Regions from separate parts of the Halobacillus seohaensis genome, predicted to be linked through region 2. Evidence: riboswitches for the same ligand, from Rfam matches in the RefSeq annotation. Region 2 holds a riboswitch; each other region holds the start of a gene.
What was found. Region 2 has a riboswitch for S-adenosylmethionine ahead of ACFQIC_RS19835 (methionine ABC transporter ATP-binding protein). Riboswitches for the same ligand answer to the same signal wherever they lie in the genome.
Positions count from the first base shown of each region.

Region 1: another riboswitch for S-adenosylmethionine. It lies ahead of msrA (peptide-methionine (S)-S-oxide reductase MsrA); the one in region 2 lies ahead of ACFQIC_RS19835 (methionine ABC transporter ATP-binding protein).
Region 3: another riboswitch for S-adenosylmethionine. It lies ahead of ACFQIC_RS11945 (phosphoadenylyl-sulfate reductase); the one in region 2 lies ahead of ACFQIC_RS19835 (methionine ABC transporter ATP-binding protein).
Region 4: another riboswitch for S-adenosylmethionine. It lies ahead of ACFQIC_RS06195 (methionine biosynthesis PLP-dependent protein); the one in region 2 lies ahead of ACFQIC_RS19835 (methionine ABC transporter ATP-binding protein).

Region 1 is NZ_JBHSZV010000020.1:90,919-96,077, reverse strand. It holds gene ACFQIC_RS08875 (ABC transporter ATP-binding protein) at 1-35, shown strand, start outside; gene ACFQIC_RS08870 (gamma-glutamyltransferase family protein) at 129-1,742, shown strand; gene ACFQIC_RS08865 (chromate transporter) at 1,780-2,352, shown strand; gene ACFQIC_RS08860 (chromate transporter) at 2,349-2,882, shown strand; gene ACFQIC_RS08855 (AIM24 family protein) at 2,950-3,639, shown strand; SAM riboswitch class I at 3,738-3,862, shown strand; gene msrA (peptide-methionine (S)-S-oxide reductase MsrA) at 3,983-4,456, shown strand; gene ACFQIC_RS08845 (RDD family protein) at 4,580-5,116, opposite strand; gene sppA (signal peptide peptidase SppA) at 5,130-5,159, opposite strand, start outside.
Region 2 is NZ_JBHSZV010000062.1:99,621-104,779, reverse strand. It holds gene ACFQIC_RS19870 (acyl-CoA dehydrogenase family protein) at 1-39, shown strand, start outside; gene ACFQIC_RS19865 (arsenate reductase family protein) at 178-537, shown strand; gene gcvH (glycine cleavage system protein GcvH) at 618-1,001, shown strand; gene ACFQIC_RS19855 (topoisomerase) at 1,130-1,474, shown strand; gene ACFQIC_RS19850 (thioredoxin family protein) at 1,492-1,803, shown strand; gene ACFQIC_RS19845 (hypothetical protein) at 1,907-2,224, shown strand; gene ACFQIC_RS19840 (TlpA family protein disulfide reductase) at 2,217-2,663, opposite strand; SAM riboswitch class I at 2,712-2,815, shown strand; SAM riboswitch class I at 2,963-3,074, shown strand; gene ACFQIC_RS19835 (methionine ABC transporter ATP-binding protein) at 3,143-4,168, shown strand; gene ACFQIC_RS19830 (methionine ABC transporter permease) at 4,161-4,829, shown strand; gene ACFQIC_RS19825 (MetQ/NlpA family ABC transporter substrate-binding protein) at 4,852-5,159, shown strand, end outside.
Region 3 is NZ_JBHSZV010000029.1:60,506-65,664, reverse strand. It holds gene ACFQIC_RS11955 (NAD(P)-binding protein) at 1-341, shown strand, start outside; gene ACFQIC_RS11950 (inorganic phosphate transporter) at 338-1,420, opposite strand; gene ACFQIC_RS11945 (phosphoadenylyl-sulfate reductase) at 1,417-2,151, opposite strand; SAM riboswitch class I at 2,288-2,395, opposite strand; gene ACFQIC_RS11940 (hypothetical protein) at 2,648-2,857, opposite strand; gene cobA (uroporphyrinogen-III C-methyltransferase) at 3,794-4,573, opposite strand; gene nirD (nitrite reductase small subunit NirD) at 4,593-4,922, opposite strand; gene nirB (nitrite reductase large subunit NirB) at 4,946-5,159, opposite strand, start outside.
Region 4 is NZ_JBHSZV010000013.1:350,071-355,229, forward strand. It holds gene ilvE (branched-chain-amino-acid transaminase) at 1-554, opposite strand, end outside; gene ACFQIC_RS06185 (PH domain-containing protein) at 1,003-1,380, opposite strand; gene ACFQIC_RS06190 (SMP-30/gluconolactonase/LRE family protein) at 1,437-2,309, opposite strand; SAM riboswitch class I at 2,452-2,563, shown strand; gene ACFQIC_RS06195 (methionine biosynthesis PLP-dependent protein) at 2,648-3,772, shown strand; gene metC (cystathionine beta-lyase) at 3,765-4,952, shown strand.

The sequences.
Region 1 (5,159 bases), on a different contig from region 2:
ATCCAGGGCATTACGTAGCCTGTCACGAAGTTTGAAGGAGTTTGTCCTTTACCTCCCTGTTAAAATAATCAGGCTGGTGGTGAAGGACAAATTTGTTTAAATACAATTTTAGGAGGAGTTATATACATATGAATACAACCGACTATTTAAATCAACCTTTTGCTTCAAAGCGAATGACAACTATAGCTAATAATGGAATGGTAGCGACATCACAACCACTTGCTTCTCAAGTTGGGCTAGATATTTTGAAAAAAGGCGGAAATGCTATCGATGCAGCGATTGCTACGGCTGCTACGTTAACGGTTGTCGAACCAACCTCTAACGGCATTGGAGGAGATGCTTTTGCGCTTGTGTGGGTGAAAGACCAGTTATATGGATTAAATGGTAGTGGACACTCACCTTCCTCTATTTCCATTGATGAACTTAAGTCACGTGGTTATGATGAAATACCAAAATTCGGTTTTGTTCCTGTTACCGTTCCAGGAATCCCAGGGTCTTGGGCAGAACTCTCTAGCCGTTTTGGAAAACTTCCGTTAACTGAAGTATTAGCACCAGCCATTCAGTATGCTGAAGAAGGTTTTCCTATATCACCTGTATTAGGGAAATTTTGGAGTGCGGGGGTTGAAAAGTTTAAAGAGGTACTTAAAGGAGAAGAATTCTCACATTGGTTCGATACTTTTGCTCCAAAGGGAAGGGCGCCAGAAATCGGTGAGGTATGGAAATCTCCTGGCCATGCGAAAACGTTGCGAAGAATAGCCGAAACAAATGCCGAGGACTTTTATAATGGGGAAATCGCAGATCAAATTGACCAGTTTTCCAAAAAATATAATGGTTTTATTAGAAAAGAGGATTTGCAAAATTTTAAACCCGAGTGGGTGGACCCAATCTCAGTAAATTATCGAGGGTACGATATTTGGGAGATCCCTCCTAATGGTCAAGGAATGGTTGCACTTTCTGCTTTGAATATCTTAAAAGGGTTTACTATGCACGGCAAAGAAGAAATCTCGACATATCATCAACAGATTGAAGCCATGAAGCTTGCATTTGCTGATGGTCAAAAATTCATAGCAGAGTCTAAGCATATGAATGTAAGTGTCAATGACTTGTTAAGTGAAGAGTATGGGGAGCAAAGAAGAAACTTAATCAATGAAAAAGCTCTTACTCCTGAAGCTGGTAATCCCCCTAAAGGTGGTACAGTTTATTTAGCAACGGCTGATAAAGAAGGAAATATGGTTTCCTTCATTCAAAGTAATTATATGGGATTTGGTTCGGGGCTAGTAGTTCCAGGGACAGGAATTGGTCTGCAAAACCGTGGCCATAACTTCTCGATGGACGCTGAACATGTAAATGCTCTGGCAGGAAATAAGCGATCCTATCATACGATTATCCCAGGATTTATGACTAAAGATCACTCTCCTGTGGGACCATTTGGTGTTATGGGTGGATTTATGCAGCCACAAGGACATTTACAAGTTGCTATGAACACAATTGATTTTCATTTAAATCCTCAAGCTGCTCTCGATTCACCTCGTTGGCAATGGATGCATGATAAAACGGTTTGGGTAGAACCGACTTTCCCAACACATGTAGCAGAAGCATTACGTAGAAAAGGACATAATATTGAAGTACAATTGGAAACTGGATCTTTTGGACGAGGACAAATAATATGGAGAGATGAGAATACAGGTTCTTTATATGGAGGAACAGAATCTCGAACAGATGGAACGATTTCAGCGTATTAATTAATGATTGACGAACGCCACGAGAGAGGTGAAAGATATGCAACAATGGAATCTCTTCCTTGCCTTTTTTAGAGTAGGGATATTTGGGTATGGAGGAGGCCCCTCCTCTATACCTCTAGTTCATAAAGAAGTCGTTGAAAAATATAAATGGATGTCGGATGATGATTTTGCTGATGTCCTTGCCCTAGGGAATTCGCTACCAGGTCCTATTGCTACAAAAATGGCAGGTTATATTGGTTATAGGGTTTCAGGTATTGTAGGAATGATTAATGCAATTCTAGCTACGATTATACCATCTATCACGATTTTAATTCTGCTATTAACATTCTTAAATAGCTTCCGTAATCAGGCTTGGGTTAATGGAATGACTCAAGCTGTTGTTCCTGTAGTAGGAGTGATGTTAGCTACCTTAACGTATGATTTTCTGAAAAAGTCTAAAGCAAATCTCGGGATATGGATGACCATCATTTTAGGTTTAGCCTCACTACTATTAATTGAGTGGGTGGGTATACACCCCGGAATTGTCATTTTTGCCCTATTACTGTTTGCCTTACTAAGGCCGATGAAGAAGTCTGGTACACAACCTAAAAGTAAGGAGTCTTCCCTATGATTTACTGGAAAATATTCGTAGCATTTTTCATCCCGGGAATTGTTGGTTATGGTGGGGGGCCTGCTTCGATTCCGCTTGTAGAAAATGAGGTGGTTGGCCGATTTGAATGGTTATCTGTGAATGAATTTAGTGAAATGTTAGCGATGGCTAATGCCTTGCCGGGTCCTATTGCTACAAAGATGGCCGGTTTTATTGGTTATGAACAAGCTGGATTACTTGGTGCTTTTATTGGAGTATTTGCGACAGTCGCCCCTTCTCTTATTCTTATGATCGCCTTACTTAGTTTGTTAAATAAGTTTAAAGGATCACCACGTGTGAAAACGATGACAGCGTTGATCCGTCCGTCTATCGCTATTTTGTTAGGTGTAATGGCATATCAATTTTTTCAATCATCCTATGTGTCAGCGGGTATGCTTCAAACTATTTTTCTAATTGTGGCTAGCTTCATTCTTTTGGAAAAAGTGAAGGTACATCCTGCATTCGTAATTGCGGGCTCCCTACTATATGGGGCTGTTTTTCTTGGAAGATAGTTGATTGAAACATTTTGCTCATCCCTTTCGTATATAAATAAATACAAGAATCGAAAGGGGACTTTTTGTGAGCAATTATTCTATTGATGAATTCATAAGACAGACGAAACAAGATGCAACAGAAAATGACTATTTTGAATTAGAAACACCGCGTATATTAGAAGTTAATCTAATGGATCAAGTATGGGCCAAAGCAGGCTCGATGATATCTTATAATGGTGGAATAAAGTTTGAACGCGAAGGGGTACTAGAGCACGGTGTTGGACGAATGTTCAAAAAGGCGTTTTCTGGTGAAGGCAGTTCTCTTATGAAAGCCTCAGGAACCGGTCGATTATACTTAGCGGATCAAGGCAAAAAAATTACCATCTTTGATTTAGACAATGAATCGCTCACAGTGAATGGAAATGATTTATTAGCTTTCGAGCCAGGGATAAACTGGGACATTAAATTAATGAAGAAAGTTGCGGGGATGATGTCGGGGGGATTGTTTAACGTGACGTTGGAAGGCAGTGGAAAGGTAGCTATCACTTCCCACTATGAGCCCCTTACGTTACTTGTTCGTCCAGGGGATTCAATTATAACTGATCCTAACGCTACCGTAGCTTGGTCTGGCCATTTACAGCCGGAATTCCGCACAGATATTAGTTTTAAAACGTTTATTGGCCGTGGTAGCGGAGAGTCGATTCAAATGGAATTCAAAGGTGAAGGATTTGTTATTGTCCAACCATTTGAAGAAGTGTACACATCAGGTAAGTGAACATTATAAATATTTTTTAAAAAAATGAAACATTCATCTTTACTTCGAGTTCAAAACGTTGTACTATATATAATAACTTAAAAATTAATAACGGAAACTTCTTATCCAGAGAGGCGGAGGGACTGGCCCTTTGATGCCCGGCAACCATCGATTCAATCTTTATTGATTGAAAAAGAACGGTGCCAATTCCTGTAGAATGGTTAAACATTCTAAGAGATGAGAGGATCGTACGGAATATTACGACCCCTTTTCTTATACTGGATAAGAAAAGGGGTCTTTGGTTTATAAAAACCGTCAAACTCTCTTAGGAAGAAGTTGCGTTAACAAGAAAGGGAAGATGACAATGGCAACAGCAATTTTTGGAGCAGGATGTTTTTGGGGAGTCGAAGCTTTTTTTGAAAGATTCGAAGGAATTAATCATACAAGAGTTGGATATATCGGGGGACACTTGCCAAACCCTACTTATGAACAGGTGAAAACTGGAGCCACTGGACATGCAGAAGCTATACGTATAGAGTATGACCCTAATATTATAACGTATGGTGGACTTGTGAATATCTTCTTTGAAGCTCATGATCCAACTTCAAGAAACAAACAAGGGATTGATGAAGGTCATCAGTATCGCTCTGCAATTTTTTATCAGGAAGAAACAGAAAAAGCTATCAGCAACGAAAAAATTAATCAGTGGACAAATAAAGGGATATTTAAGCGTCCAATTGTTACAGAAGTTACACCTGCCAGTACTTTTTATGAAGCAGAAGAGTATCATCAAAAATATTCACAAAAGAATGGATCCTTTGCTTGTGGGATCGGTTAATTGAATTAAATTAAATCTTTCCTTTAACGAGGAGAGATTTTTTTGAGTTTATAGGAATAGTGAATGTATGGAAAATGAAAAATCCAGCACCTCTTCTAGTCAAGGTGCTGGATTTCTAAATTTTTAATCCAAGGCCGAGTTAACTTCTCGATTTAACCGTTTCATTTTATCTTTGATTACAGAGGTATCGGCAAATAAATCATGAATACCTTGATGTTTTCTTGTGAAAATAACAACGAGATATGGCAAACCCAAAACAGCCATACTGATGTACCTTCCGATAAGTTCTCTAAAGATAATTTGACTTGTAGAGAGGCTATCACCTTTTAGCGATTCAACAGATAAACCTAAACTCATTTTTCCTAGTGTGGCTCTAAAAAAGAAGGTCATTAAGATGAAGTAGAGAAAGAATACAAGGGATTGAGTTATATTAGCTGCACTTAACAGGTCGATCCAAAGCTTAGCATCCGATAAGTTCGTTAATTGGAGTAATGGTCTTGTGATGATAGAATTCAGGCTCCAAATGACGAGAAGATCAATGATATAAGCAAAGAACCGAGGAATGAAACCCGCATATACGATACGGTGAATTTCATTTAAGTTCGCTGTCACAGCCTTGTTTAAATGGTTCGGCGTTTGTGTTGATTCTACTGTATCCATCTAATCTCCTCCTTTACTCTGAATACATATACATCATTCTAGG
Region 2 (5,159 bases):
GCTCAGACATTGATCACCACTCAAAAATATACAGTATAACTATTGAAAACCAGCTGTAATCTAATAGATGCAGCTGGTTTTTAACATAACTAAAAAATCTTATCGAATATCGAATGATAATATTGATCATAATATGGTAAAATAGGAATTAATATAGAATGAGGGGGAATGTTAGGTATGTCATTAACCTTCTATTGGTACCCTAAGTGTGGGACATGTAAAAAGGCGAAGAAATGGTTAGATGAAAAAAGTGTACCTTACAACATCGTACATATTGTTGAAGAAACTCCTAGTGAAGCAGAACTCTTAACTCTTATTCAAACTAGTGAATTACCAGCTCGTAAATTTTTTAACACGAGTGGGAAAAAATATAGAGAGTTAAATATGAAAGAGAAGTTACAAGATGCCTCAGAGCAAGAAATGGTGAAGTGGCTTGCTTCAGATGGTATGCTAATTAAGCGTCCAATTGTTACAGATGGCACTCAAGTTACTGTAGGTTTTAAAGAAGAACAATTTGATGAAGTCTGGAATGATTGAGCAGAACATTGGAAATAAAAGCAGAAAGCTTTTATGTTTATAATTGTTGTTTATATTAATTTTAATCTGGAGGGGTTATCATGAGTTTACCAAAAGACTTACTTTATTCTGAAGAGCATGAATGGGTTAAAAAAGAAGGCGAAAAAGTTCGCGTAGGTATTACAGATTTTGCGCAATCTGAATTAGGTGATATTGTGTTCGTAGAGTTGCCTGAAGAAGGCGAAGAAATTGAAGCGGATGAGCCTTTTGGAAGTGTTGAATCTGTAAAAACTGTTTCTGAATTGTATGCTCCGATAAGTGGAAAAGTTGTTGAAATTAATGAGGAGCTAGAAGACAGCCCTGAATTTGTTAATGAATCACCTTATGAGAAAGCTTGGATGGTTGTTGTCGAACCTAATGATTCTTCTGAAATGGACGAACTTATGTCTGCGGAAGAATATAAAGAAATGATAGACGAAGAGTAAGTCAAAAGAGTCATGTATACATATGTTTACAATAGGTACGTGGCTTGTAAGATCATAGCTGTATATTAATTATGTGCAGGCCGTGCTTCTTAGCATGGTCTGTTTCTATATAGTAGGTGACTGTGATGATGGAAGAACGAGTATTAATTGTGGAAGGTATTACTGATAAAAAGCAAATCAATAAAGTTTTGAAGAAACCTGTGGACATTATATGTACACATGGTACGTTAGGTATTGAACGTATGGAAGAACTTATTCTTGATTATAATCTAGATCATCGACCTGTCTTTATTTTAGTTGATGAAGATGATTCAGGCAATAAGCTGCGAAAACAGTTAACAGCTGAGTTGCCTCATGCGGAACACATCTATATAGATAAAACGTTTCGGGAAGTGGCTGCTACACCAGAACCTGAATTAGCAAGAGCTTTATTAAGTCATCATTTCGAAGTGAAACCTATTTATTTAATTTAGAACCTAGGAGGCAGATCGTGCGTGTGTTAGAAGAGAAAGATGTCTCGTCTGAACTTAATAACGCAGGGATTACCCTTACGTATATATTTACACCGTTTTGTGGAACGTGTCATTTAGCGAGAAAGATGTTAGATACGATTGAAGCTACTTTTCAAAGACACTTGTTCTATGAATTGAATGCTTCTTTACACCCTGAATTAATGCAAGATTATGAAGTGAAAAGTGTTCCTTGTCTTTTAATTACGGAGAATGGAAAAATAGTTAATAAAATTTATGCTTTTAAATCTGTACCTTACATGTATGAGGAAGTCACAAAATATGTAAAATAATAGCGTTGTTTCCCGGGAAATGACGCTAAATTAATGCTACATTTATGAAGGTTGAATCTCCTTTTTGCCGAAATGTTATATAAGGCAAAAAGGAGGTTTTTTTATGGAAATGGTAAGGAACTGGATAGATGTTGTCAATAGGAGAAGGGATATACTTTCTATATGGAAGGAAAGGCCTATTGTTTTATTTATACAGAATGAAGAGCAAATTATACCATTAACAATCGATTCCTATACTATACGATTAGATTACGAATTTGACTTCCATTGCCAGGTTTATATAAAAACAACTTCTGAAATATTAGAGCGATTGTTAGAAGGAGAGTTGAAATTGAGGACTCTCCCTTCTTCATCACTGATTTTGAAAGGGAAACTTCGAGATACATTATATATTGAATCATTATTTTTATTAGCTAAATGAGTGTACCTAAAGCTCGAACTATATCATAAAAAGAAGACTGATCTCCAAATTGATGAGTAATATAACCTTCTTGATTTATGATGACAGTTGTCGGTACACCCTGTGCTTCGTAGAGTTGATAGGTAGATACTCCTTGATCTACTAAGGTGGGCTGAGTAAGGAATTTATTCGCAAATTCTATACCAGCAACATCGTGTCTTTCCCGACCACTTACATTAATCGTTATCATTGCAACTTTATTAGGGTCGATGTTTTGGTAGAGTTGCTCTTTCTTAGGAAGATCTGTACCACAATCCGGACACCATGAAGTCCAGAAAGTTAATACTACAACTTGCCCAAGGTTTTTGTTGAGTTCGAATTTTTCTTCAGATTGTATGTGAAAAAGTTCAAAATTAGGAGCTTTTTGCATAGTATGAATCACCTCAGTTGTAATTGACATATTATCATTGTAATGGTAACATAAAAAATAATTCAATAGTGACATCTTCACTTATCCAGAGAGGCGGAGGGGACTGGCCCTTTGAAGCCCAGCAACCGGTTATTATAACACGGTGCTACTTCCAGCAAAGCAGTTGCTTTGACCGATGAGAAGAGGAATCCGAAATATATCTCTTCTTTCTTGAGAAGAGTTTTTTTATGGTTATTTTTTGAAAAATTAAGTTGACAGTTTTTTTAGTGGGTGCTAAAATCCTTTTTGTGCTTAATTGTTTAATGCGTTAAATGAATGAAAAATTAATCCTCTTATCTTGAGAGGCGGAGGGACTGGCCCGTTGATGCCCGGCAACCGTCAAGTGCATATCACTTGAAAAGGTGCCAATTCCTGCAAAGTATAAACTTTGACAGATGAGAGAACATGAAAGTGTAGCGCTTTTCTGTTCTTATGCAGAAAAGCGTCTTTTAGTTAGGAGAGAGAACGATATGATTTCGATCAAAGATTTGTCTAAGGTTTTTAAGACGAAAGACCAAGATGTTCGTGCTGTTGACAAGTTAAATCTTTCAATAGATAAAGGTGAAATCTTCGGAGTGATCGGATATAGTGGTGCAGGAAAAAGTACTTTTATTCGTTTGCTTAACAGATTAGAGGAACCCACTAGTGGTAACATTCAAATGAATGATCAAAATCTAACAGGCCTAAGCAAAAACAAGCTAAGGATTGCAAGACAGGAGATTGGCATGATCTTCCAACACTTCAACTTGCTTTGGTCACGTACGGTATTTGATAATATTGCATTTCCGCTAGAAATTGCTGGCATAGCTAAAAGTAAGAGAGTTGAACGAGTAAATGAGCTTATTGAATTAGTAGGCTTAAGTGGACGTGGCAACTCCTATCCCTCTCAACTTAGTGGAGGGCAAAAACAACGTGTAGGTATCGCCCGTGCCTTAGCAAATAATCCAAAAGTATTGTTATGTGATGAAGCGACGTCTGCGCTAGACCCAGAAACGACTGATTCTATTTTGGATTTGTTAGTAAATATCAATGAAAAATTAGGTTTAACAATTGTCTTGATTACTCATGAAATGCATGTAATCCGCAAAATTTGTCATCGCGTAGCAGTAATGGAGAGTGGAAGAATCGTTGAGGCAGGAGACGTACTTGATGTCTTTTTACATCCTAAAGAGAAAGTGACTAAACGATTTGTCGACCAAGTAATGGGTGATCCTGACCGAGAAGACTCCCTTCACCTTATTAATCAAAACTATAAGGCTGGTGAGGTTATTCAACTTCATTTCGTAGGAGAGAATACGAATCAAGCACTTATCAGTGAGTTATCTCGTGAATTTACTATAGATGTTAATATTTTACATGGTAAAATCACTCAGACTCAAAAAGGTGCTTATGGCACCATGCTTGTCCAGCTGGTAGGAGACCAGGACGAAGTTGACCGTTCTATTGCTTATATCAAGACAACCTCTGTAGAAGTGGAGGTGAGTCCTGATGTTTGAGAAGTTGTTTCCTAACGTAAAAATGGAAGATATGGTAGAAGCTACTTATGAAACTCTGTATATGACTGCGGTGTCAGTATTCGGAACTTTTGTTCTAGGCCTAATGTTAGGGTTGGTTTTATATTTATCTGGACCTGGAGGAATGTGGCAAAATAAGATCCTGAATTGGTTGACTGCTTCACTTGTAAACGTGTTTCGGGCTATCCCTTTTATTATTTTAATTCTGCTATTATTTCCTTTTACAGACTTTTTAATGGGAACAATCCGAGGGCCAGGGGCCGCGCTTCCTGCTTTAATTGTTGGTGGAGCTCCATTCTACGCACGATTAGTAGAGATTGCCTTAAAAGAAGTGGATAAGGGCGTTCTTGAAGCTGCAAAGTCGATGGGTGCTAAATATCGGACGATCATCTTTAAGGTTCTTTTGCCAGAGTCAATGCCTGCTTTGATTTCGGGAATAACAGTTACAGCTATTGCATTAATTGGTTATACAGCAGTAGCTGGTGTGATTGGAGCAGGGGGATTAGGTGATTTTGCCTATTTCTACGGTTTCCAACGAAGAGATTTTGATGTTGTTGCGTTTTGTACAATTTTAATTGTAATCATCGTATTTATCTTTCAATTTATTGGAGACTTTGCTTCACGTAAATTAGATAAACGATAAAAATATTTAGGGGGAAATGAAAATGAGAAAATTATGGACAAGTTTATTTTTCACAGCGTTAGTTTTAATTTTAGCAGCCTGTGGATCTTCTGAAGAAGAAGGTTCTTCTGGTGATAGTGAAGGGGACCAAGAACAATCAGAGATTACTGTTGGGGCGACAAGTACACCACACGCTGAAGTTTTACAGGAGGCTCAACCACTTCTTGAGGAAGAAGGAATCACTTTAAATATCGAACAATATCAGGACTATATTTTGCCGAACCAAGATTTACACGAGGGTGTGCTTGATGCCAACTATTTTCAACATATACCTTATCTAAAAGACCAACA
Region 3 (5,159 bases), on a different contig from region 2:
TTCAACACGCCCCAGCTCATGCATGGATTAATGCTGTAGAGCGCGCATCCGATGGAGATGTTCATTTTCCTTCCTACTTTAAACGAGGGAGGTTATCGATCAGTGTGTCAACAGGTGGAGCAAGTCCCACCCTTGCGTCAAAAATAAAAAAACAATTAGAAGAACAATATGATGATTCTTATGAAGCTTATTTGGATTTTCTATTCGAAGCCCGTACACTTTTAAAAGAGTCTTCTCTTTCTCACGAGAAAAAGAAGACTCTTTTAAAACAATTGGTTATAGAAGACTTTATGGATACAGAGAAACAAAAAGAGATGCTAGATTGGTTAAATAAATATTAAAACTCTTCCTCTAAAGAACGCTGAGTTTTTTGTCTTTTTTCGAAAGTTCCCTTGCCAAAATTAGTGAGTATGAGAGTAGCAAGGATTCCACTCGTTATAATGACGACAGTATAAAAGTTTGATTGAAGGAAAATCTCTGTAAGACAGAAAGCGATCACGAGTGAGATCATGGGTGATGATATCCATACTTTTGCAATCTGATGAATGACTTTGTTTTTCCAAATACCCTTCCAGTCTTTCGTTGCCCCTACTCCAACAATAGCTGAAGTCGTCACTTGAGTCATTGGAAGGGGGATTCCGAATATCGAGGCTCCTAAGACTAGAAGGCCAGATGTACCCGAGATGACGATACCATCAGAAAGTGACAAGTAAGAAATCTTCTTTCCATTCGTCTCAAGGACTTTACCACCTAAGAGCAGACTTCCGAGGGCAATGAAAATACCTCCAGTCAGCAGTCCAATATTTTTATTTAAAACATCAGCACCGACGAGTGGGCCAATGGCGTTTGCTACGTTATTCATACCTGCAGCAAATGCTTCTAACAAGCCTGTGATGATGAGTAGAATCGATAACAGTTTCGTTAGTTTATTCGATGGTAAAAAAGCGGGGAATTTATCCTTAAGACGTTTCAATAACATTCCAGATATAAACGTGATGAAAAAAGCTGCCACCGGAATTATCACCCAGAAGGCGATAATTTCTAATAAATTCCTTAAATAAAGCTGCTGCAAGGAAATACCTACACCAACGATCGCTCCTATCGTAACCTCACTTGTGGAAAGAGGGATGCCTATGATGTTTGTGAAACATAACGTAATAGCTGATACAAATAGAATGATGGCTGCAGCTTGAATGGTTAGTTTGTCTGAAGAAATTAACCCTTTCCCGATGGTATCAACAACTTCTCCTCCCCACAAAGCCCCAAGCAATCCTCCCACACCACTAAGTAGTAGAGCTATTCGTTTCTTTTTAATAACTCGAGCCCCATATACAATCCCCATAGTAGCAGCTGATCCACTAGCTCCCACATTAAAGGCAAAGAAATGAGCAGCTACTAAACATAAAATGATAAGTGTCATGAAAGGGAATCCTTAGTGGACGGACCGTGAAGCCCGCATTCTGTCTTCTCAAACCCTTGCCATCTACCCGAACGATCATTGGGGTTGTCAGATGGAGAAGTGCATGGCATGCATCCGATGCTTGCATAGCCCTGATCATGAAGATCATTATAGGGAAGGTTATTTTCTTTTATATGATTCCATACATCCTCCCACGTCCAATGGATTAATGGGCAAATTTTAATGGAACGAAAACGGTCATCTTTATTTATAAAGTCTGTTTTACTTCTACTCGGAGATTGTTCCCTTCTTAACCCGGATACCCAAGCGGTTGCTCCCTCTAGAGCATCTTCTAATGGTTTGATTTTTCTAATAAAGCAACACTGGTTCGGATTCGTATTCCATAGTTTTTCTCCATGCTTCTGTGCCTGTTCTTCTAAGGTTAGATCTGCCTTTTTCATCGTAATTTGCAGCTCAGGAAAACGACTTTTTATTTGATCAATAAGGTCATAAGTCTCTTGAAAATGAACATCGGTATCGAGAAACACGATGTGTGCATCTTTTTTTACTTGTGAGATCAAATCGAGAAGTACGATACCTTCTGCTCCAAAACTGCAAGCATACACGATGTCATCATAAGTCTGGTAACCCCACTCCAATACTTCTAGAGCCCCTTTTTTCTTTTCGTTTGCATAACCCCCATTAAAAGGGTCCTCGGAAAATGAATCGTATGTGATGACTTGATTACTCATATATATCCCCCTCTTATAGTCAAAAAAGAAGCACAATGCGATATAGCCGTTCTACCTCTAGTTATTTAAGTCAGTTTTAATTAAAAAATCCTCTTCCTATATAAATGATAAGAAGAGGATGAGAAATCGAATCCTCTTCTTATCTCTCAAGCAATAGTGCCTGCTGGAATTAGCACAGTACTTCAAAACAAAGTCTGATGCCGAAGCTTCCAAGGGCCAGTCCCTCCACCTCTCTAGATAAGAAAATTTTTATGTGATTAATTGGAAATATACATCATGGATTTGATGCTGTCAAAGCCGTTTTCAAGGTGTTTTTGATTAAAAACCGACCAAAACCCTTCTATCCCTAGTGTTTTAGTCGGTTTTAAAAATCAGAAAATTTTTTTGACTGCCGATTTTTGTTCCGTTTCTTAACACCATACAAGAGGACAAACAGCACCTAAAAGTTATCGGTGTACTGTTTGTCCTCTTGTATATAACGATACAGTTCTTCCGATCATTGCACAGTTTCATTGGAAACCAAAAAGCGTTCAGTTTTCACAGCCTCCTCCACTCGTTCCTTTAACAGGTGGACTAGATTAGGGTGACCTCTTAAATAATCACAAATGACAAACTCTTGATCATCACTTAGTTGAAGATCACCTACGAATTTTTCCATACCTTCCATTAAGATTCCTGTAAATAGTAGGTATGGTCCCCATTTCATAGTGAATTGCAGCCTCTAATAACAAAACATTTGTTAATCATTGTCCTGATTTATACGGTGGTTTCCGTTACCAAGGCTGGCGTTAGAAGGTCCGGGAAATCACTCGCTTTCCGTGGACATGAGGTGAGCTTCCTCAGGCTACGCCTTGCGGGATCTCACCGATCATGTTCATCCCACAGGAGTCTCATAATTTCCCGGACCTTCTTGCTTTCGTGAGGAGAACGGAAGCATCAGATGTGGTGATTCAAGTGAAAAGCATTCCTTACGAGTGAGAATTGCGCTGGAAGGTGCCTTCTTGCCTATCGCTTAAAGCTTCGGATTATTCAATAAAAGAATCGTGGTTCCGTTGCTTTTCATCGGAGCATGGGGGATGGGGTAGGCATACACAACAGGTAATCTCCTATCCTTCCTATAAACACGCTATCACACCCGATTTTTAACTTATCTAATGGCTCAATCTGTGATGGCCCTATCCCCTGATCTGTATCAGGCTTCAATTGGCGTTATATCAGATATCTCATGCTTTAACAGGGACGGTAGAACGGCACGATTTCGATAGAAACATAAGGCAAGGGGCGGTGGGGAAGGGGGAGACTCCTGTGGGATACGCGGGTTAGATGAGACCCCGGAAGGCGTTAGCCTGAGGAGGCTCAGCGCACGCCCACGGAAAGCGACTCCTTCCCCACCGCCCCTTTCTCCACACAATCATCTCGGAATCGAGTCTTCAACAATCCTGCTAAGTTAGCGCAACAAGCACAACTTCGTCAATGTGCATAACTATTAGTATGTATACCCTTTTCGTGAGCATCGGATATTGTTACAAATATAAGGGCAGCCTTAACTGGAAAAAAGTGTTGTATTTTAATAAGCAAAAACTGTGTCAACTCTTTCAAGCGGTCACACTTGCATATACAATTACTCCCCTTTACCAGGAATTCATGCTTCAATCGCAGTCTGTTCAGTCATCTCTTGATTCATCATTTTCAATTGGTGCAAACGATCACGGAATCGCACCACTTCCCCAACCACAATCATCGCAGGGTTACGTATCCCTGAATTTTCAACTACCTCAACAATGTTCGTCAGTGTACCAGTGACAACGCGTTGATGTTCCGTTGTTCCCTGTTGAATAATCGCTACTGGAGTGTCAGAGTTCTTCTTATTCTTTAGCAATTGTTCGCATATATATGGGAGGTTGCTGATCCCCATATATATAGCCAATGTATCAATGTTTTCTGAAAGACTCTTCCAATCAATTTCCTTATGGTTATCTTTACAACGGTGTCCTGCGATTACAGCAAAGGAGCTTCCCATTTCTCTATGAGTGACTGGAATATCAGCATAAGCTGGAGCAGCAATCCCAGAAGTAATTCCTGGGACCACTTCACATGAAATACCATGTTTAGCTAATGCTTCCGCTTCTTCAGCTCCTCTTCCAAATACATAGGGGTCTCCGCCCTTCAAACGAGTAACGACTTTACCTTGTTTCGCATATTTCACCAATAAGTGATTAATGGTCTCTTGTTTTAAAATGTGGAACTTAGGATGCTTACCGCAGAACACCAAGTCTACACCTGGCTTTGCTTCTTCTAGTAATTGTTCATTAACTAAGCGATCATATAGAATGACATCAGCTTTTTGAATACACTTCAGTGCCTTGACGGTGATTAAATCAGGATCTCCTGGACCCGCTCCAACTAAATAAACCTCTGACATAAGCGCCCTCCTAAAGGCATTATTTTTCTGGTACAAAAACGTATACGTTATCGTCTTTCACATTTACTTCAAACGTTTGTACACAACCGACGTCTGGTTCTTGTACTTTTCCATCAACGACGCTGATTTTCCAATCATGCATTGGGCAAAATACGTGTTCTCCACTAACCATGCCCTCAGCGAGTACCCCGCCTTTATGAGGACACCGATTTTCAATCACTCGTATTTCACCACTTTCCAATTTGAAAATAGCCAGTTCTAACTCACCAACATGCACTGTTCTCCCTAATTTCTCCGGAAGATCATTGACCTTTGCTACAAAGACTTCATTTAGGACTTTTTGTTCCATTTTACAATTCCCCCTTGATAAATTTAGTTTGAACCTGCAGGTACTTTTACATTTTTATATAGATCTCTCAATAACGTTTCATCTTCTATAGCTTCTTTCCAAGGATCCTGACCTTGCACAACAGCCAATGCTTCGTCCATTCTCTGATTCAACTCGATGAATGTCTTCTTATTAGAAAGAACGCTCTGGACATGTTCAATTCCGACTTTCTCAACCCAAGCGGATGTTCTGTCTAAA
Region 4 (5,159 bases), on a different contig from region 2:
TCCGTTACATAACCTTGATCATTTAACATTAAAGCTTCATCCACGCCTGCTTGGTTTGCTTCTATTTTCACTAAGATATTATTTAAATAGTTTAATGATTTAACTTGTGGAGGTAGTACATCCGGCCGATTTCTCCTGCTAGAAGCAGAGGCAAGACGAACACCTCGTTCATATAATTCTTTAGGAAATAAAGCAAGTGCTTCAGCAATGACAACCACACGCGGATTTGCACAGTTGGTAGGATCTAATCCAAGATTCCCAACTCCTCTTGAGATTACAACTCGGATATAAGCTGACTCAAGCTTATTTTTGCGGACTGTTTCAGCAATAATCTGCTCCAATTCCTCCTTCTCATATGGGATGTGAAGCATGATTGATTTAGCTGAATCGTAAAGGCGTTTCAAGTGTTCGTCTAATTTGAAGATGTTGCCATCATAGACACGAATGCCTTCGAATACTCCATCTCCATATAAGAAACCGTGATCATAGACACTTACAACGGCCTCATCTTTTTTAACATATTCTCCGCTTAAATATATCCACTGGTTGCTCATTTAAAGCACTCCTTTCTTTTTAGATTTTGTCACTAACGTGTGTTTAACATATTATACATTTTGGGTGACCCCGTGCAGGCATGCACTCCTGCACAATTTGGGTCAATGGGTCAGTTTTCCACATGAAATCAACTTGCACAGCCATTGGTTTCGGTAGCGTTATAGTTGATTGAGGACTACTTTAAACCCATTTTCAGAAAAGGTCAACAGGTTTTGAGCAAGTTTTCTGACTAGTTAGATTATTAAGTTAACTTAGTAAGCGTTTTCATTCAGTCCAGGCTTGAGTTTAGAGTTAACGGAGACCATTTGTTTTTTTCTTTTTTATCTGAAAAATAAATCAACTTTTGTTCATTTTAGTAGATGATCGCCTTTTTTCTTATAGATAAAATTTTATAAAAAAAGCCTGCTGAACTTTCCAGCAAGGCCTCTTTGGAACAATATATACTAGTTAACTTAATACATATTTTGCGAGAGTTTGTTGAACTTCTTCTATTGGACTATCTTTTTTAAATAGTTTCTGAATAGGTTCGGTTTGACCTGTTAACCAAAGCTTTAACTCAGCATCTAGATCAAAACTTCCTGCTGTTTCTGTACTAAAATGAGTAATACTTTTATATGGAATAGAATGATATTCTACTTTCTTACCTGTCATCCCTTGTTTATCAATGAGAAGAAGACGTTTATTCGTAAAAATAAAAGAATCTCTTAACACTTTATATCCACTCTCGACTACTTCATTAGGAATTAGAACACCCTCGAGTTCTTTACCAAGTTTTTCTGTATCTACTTCACTCGCATTACCCATTAATTCATCAAAAAATCCCATGATTATTTCCTCCCTAATGTTATCGTCTAATTTTAAACACCTGACTTATCTTACATTTACCCCTTAAATGAATAACTATAACTTCCTCGCACCCCTGCCTTCACTTTAAAAACTCCACCTGCATGAGGGTAACGTAAAAGATCTTCTTCGCTCGTATCTTTTCTCGCCGTGGTGACATACAATTCATCAAGGTTATTTCCCCCGAAAGTACAGGAGGTTACGTTTGCTGCTGGGATCGGAATAAATTGAAGCCGATTTCCTGTGAGAGGATTCCAGCGGGAAATCCCATGTCCGTCAAAATGAGCGATCCAGAGCATCCCCTCTTCATCAATTGTCATACCATCTGGATGTCCCATATCTTCTTGGAACTGGATAATGACTTCAGGTTGTTTAATTTCACCTGTAGACAACTCATAGTTATAACGCATTACTTTTCCTGTCGGTGTATCAATAAAGTACATATAAGAATAGTCAGGTGACCAGGCGAGTCCATTTGAAATTCCCACTTCTTTAATTTTCTCAGTGATTTGCAATTGTTCATCTAAACAATAAAGAGAACCAGTTACGTTTTCCTCGGATAAATCCATCGTTCCCGCCCAAAAGCGACCGGCTGGATCACACTTCCCATCGTTAAACCGATTCATAGGAAGATGGTTTTCTGGATCGACGATAGGTGTTAGCTCTTCCTTTTGCCAGTCTAGAAAATACATCCCTTTTTGGAGTGCCACTACTAGTCCTCCCTTCTCACGAACAGCAACTGCCCCCACGAAATTGTCTACGTCTATGCTCTGAACCTTTTCTGTTTGCGGATTAAATTGAATAATTTTTTTCTCTAATATATCCACAAAATATAGAATCCCACGCTCATGATCCCAGCAAGGCCCTTCTCCTAAAGTCGATTGACTATCGATAACTAATTCTACATTCATATGTAAGAACTCCTTTGTTGATTTATGCACTATTTCTATTCCCTTCCTTAAAAACCCTTCTTTCTTAAAGAGTTCCTTTTTTACCCTTGTCAAATCGTTTCCAGTGGTGTACATTGAATTGAAAGAATTTTATAAAATTAATCTCTTATCAAGAGAGGCAGAGGGACTGGCCCGACAACGCCTCAGCAACCACTGGTTCGACCAGAAAGGTGCTAACTCCAGCAAGTTGAATGATTCAACTTGAAAGATAAGAAGGAGAATTGTACGTACAAAAGTCTTCTTCTTACAAGAGGACTTTTTTTTGTTTTTTAATAAGCTTAAAAAAAGGGGAAATCGCTATGCGCCAAAATCAAACAGAAACAAAGTTAGTTCATACAGGAAAAAATAATGGTGACGCTTCAGGATCAATTAACGCACCAGTCTATTTTTCTACAGCTTATCAGCATCCAGGAATTGGTGAATCGACTGGTTATGATTACACACGAACAGGAAATCCGACTAGAACTCTCTTAGAACAATCCATTGCAGAGCTTGAAAATGGAAAAGCAGGTTTTGCCTTTAGTTCAGGAATGGCTGCTATTCAAGGGGCTTTATCCCTGTTTAAATCAGGAGATGAAATCATTGTCTCTGAGGACTTATACGGGGGAAGTTACCGACTGTTTGAATACTTGTCCACTCAATACAACCTCACATTTATTTATTGTGATAGTAAACATCTATTAAACATCGAAACATACATAACCGAAAACACCAAAGCGATCTATATAGAAACTCCAACTAACCCGCTTATGAACACAGCAGATCTTGGGGCACTCTCGCAAATCGCTAAAAAGCATGGCTTGCTTTTTATAGTGGATAACACGCTATACACTCCTTTATTACAGCAACCACTTGTAGAAGGTGCCGACATCGTGATTCATAGTGCCACTAAATATTTAGGTGGACACAACGATGTACTTGCCGGCCTGCTTGTTGGTAAGGATGAAAAGATTTGTGAAAAATTAGGATACTACCAAAACACGGCGGGGGCTGTTCTCTCTCCTTTTGACTCCTGGCTGCTTATGAGAGGAATGAAAACACTTGCTTTGCGGATTGAAAAACATGAACAAAACGCAAAAACTATCGTCGATTATTTAAGAAATCATAAAGCAGTAACTCATGTGTTTTATCCTGGAAGAGGAGGAATGTTGTCTTTTCGGCTTCAATCTGAATATTGCGTAGACCCATTTTTAAGAAACTTAAATGTGATCACGTTTGCCGAAAGCCTTGGCGGGGTGGAAAGTTTTATCACCTATCCTGCGACACAAACTCATGCCGATATCCCCGAGGAAACGAGAACAAGCTACGGTGTGTGTAATCGACTGCTGCGCTTCTCGGTCGGTATTGAACATATTGATGATTTAAAAAAAGATCTGGAACAGGCACTTGCCACTTTAGAAAAGGAGGAGATTGTTCATGACTGATAAACACACGTTTCAAACGCGACTTTTGCATAATGACCATAAATTTGATCGCCAGACCGGGGCTGTTAGTGTACCAATTCAACAAGCATCAACTTTCCATCAAAAGGATTTTGACCAACCTGGGGACTATGATTATGCTCGCTCAGGCAATCCAACTCGAGAAGCGCTTGAAGATACAATCGCAAGCCTCGAAAGTGGAACGAAAGGGTTTGCTTTTGCATCAGGCATGGCGGCGATATCCACGTCGTTCATGCTTTTGTCAAAAGGTGACCATGTTGTAATTTCTGAAGACGTGTACGGTGGTACGTTTCGGATGATATATAACGTCCTGCATAGATTTGGAATAGAACACACTTTTGTCAACATGACCGATCTTCATGAAGTTGCATCTGCAATCCAGCCAAACACAAAAGTGCTTTATATTGAAACACCTTCCAATCCATTACTTAACATAACCGATATAAAAGCTGTAGTTAAGTTGGCCAAAGCAAATAACTGTTTGACTTTTGTTGATAACACGTTTATGACACCTTCTTTACAAAGACCTCTAGAATTAGGAGCAGATCTTGTTTTGCATAGTGCCACAAAATTTATTGCCGGTCATAGTGATGTCGTTGCCGGATTGGCGGCCACCAATCGTTCAGACTTAGCCGAAGAGCTAGGCTTTTTACAAAATTCTTTTGGTTCCATCCTGGGAGCACACGATTGTTGGCTTGTGATGCGCGGGTTGAAAACGCTGGATTGCAGACTTAAACAGTCTTCTGAATCTGCTGAGCAAATTGCTAGTTTTTTATCTAACCATTCACTTGTAGATGAAGTGTATTACCCTGGTTTCACGAGCCATCCAGGTTCATCGACACACGCTTATCAGTCTAGTGGGGCTGGTGCTGTCCTTTCCTTTCGTTTAAAAAATGAAGCGGATGTGCGTAATCTTAGTCAAAAACTGGAATTGCCTGTATTTGCTGTTAGCTTAGGAGCTGTCGAATCAATTCTTTCTTATCCAGCAAAAATGTCCCATGCCTCGATGCCTGAAGAGGAACGATTAAAACGCGGAATTACAGATGGATTGCTAAGGCTTTCGGTCGGATTAGAAAGTCCAGATGACTTGATTCGTGACTTAGAAAAAGGATTACAATATGTCGGGGCACGGCGTAATCTTTCTAGAATGGTATCGAACTAAGAAATTAATAGTATAGCCCCTTAAGTTCCGATCCTGTGGAGAAAAGAATATTAATAACAATCTAAATAACAAACCAAACAATAGTATAATTCGCATAAAAACGCTTAGGTTGTATTTATTAAACGGGGTCGGTTTAAGAGTACAAATCATTAAATAACAATCTTATCAGCAGTCCAGTTAACATATAAACAGGACTGCTGATTTTTT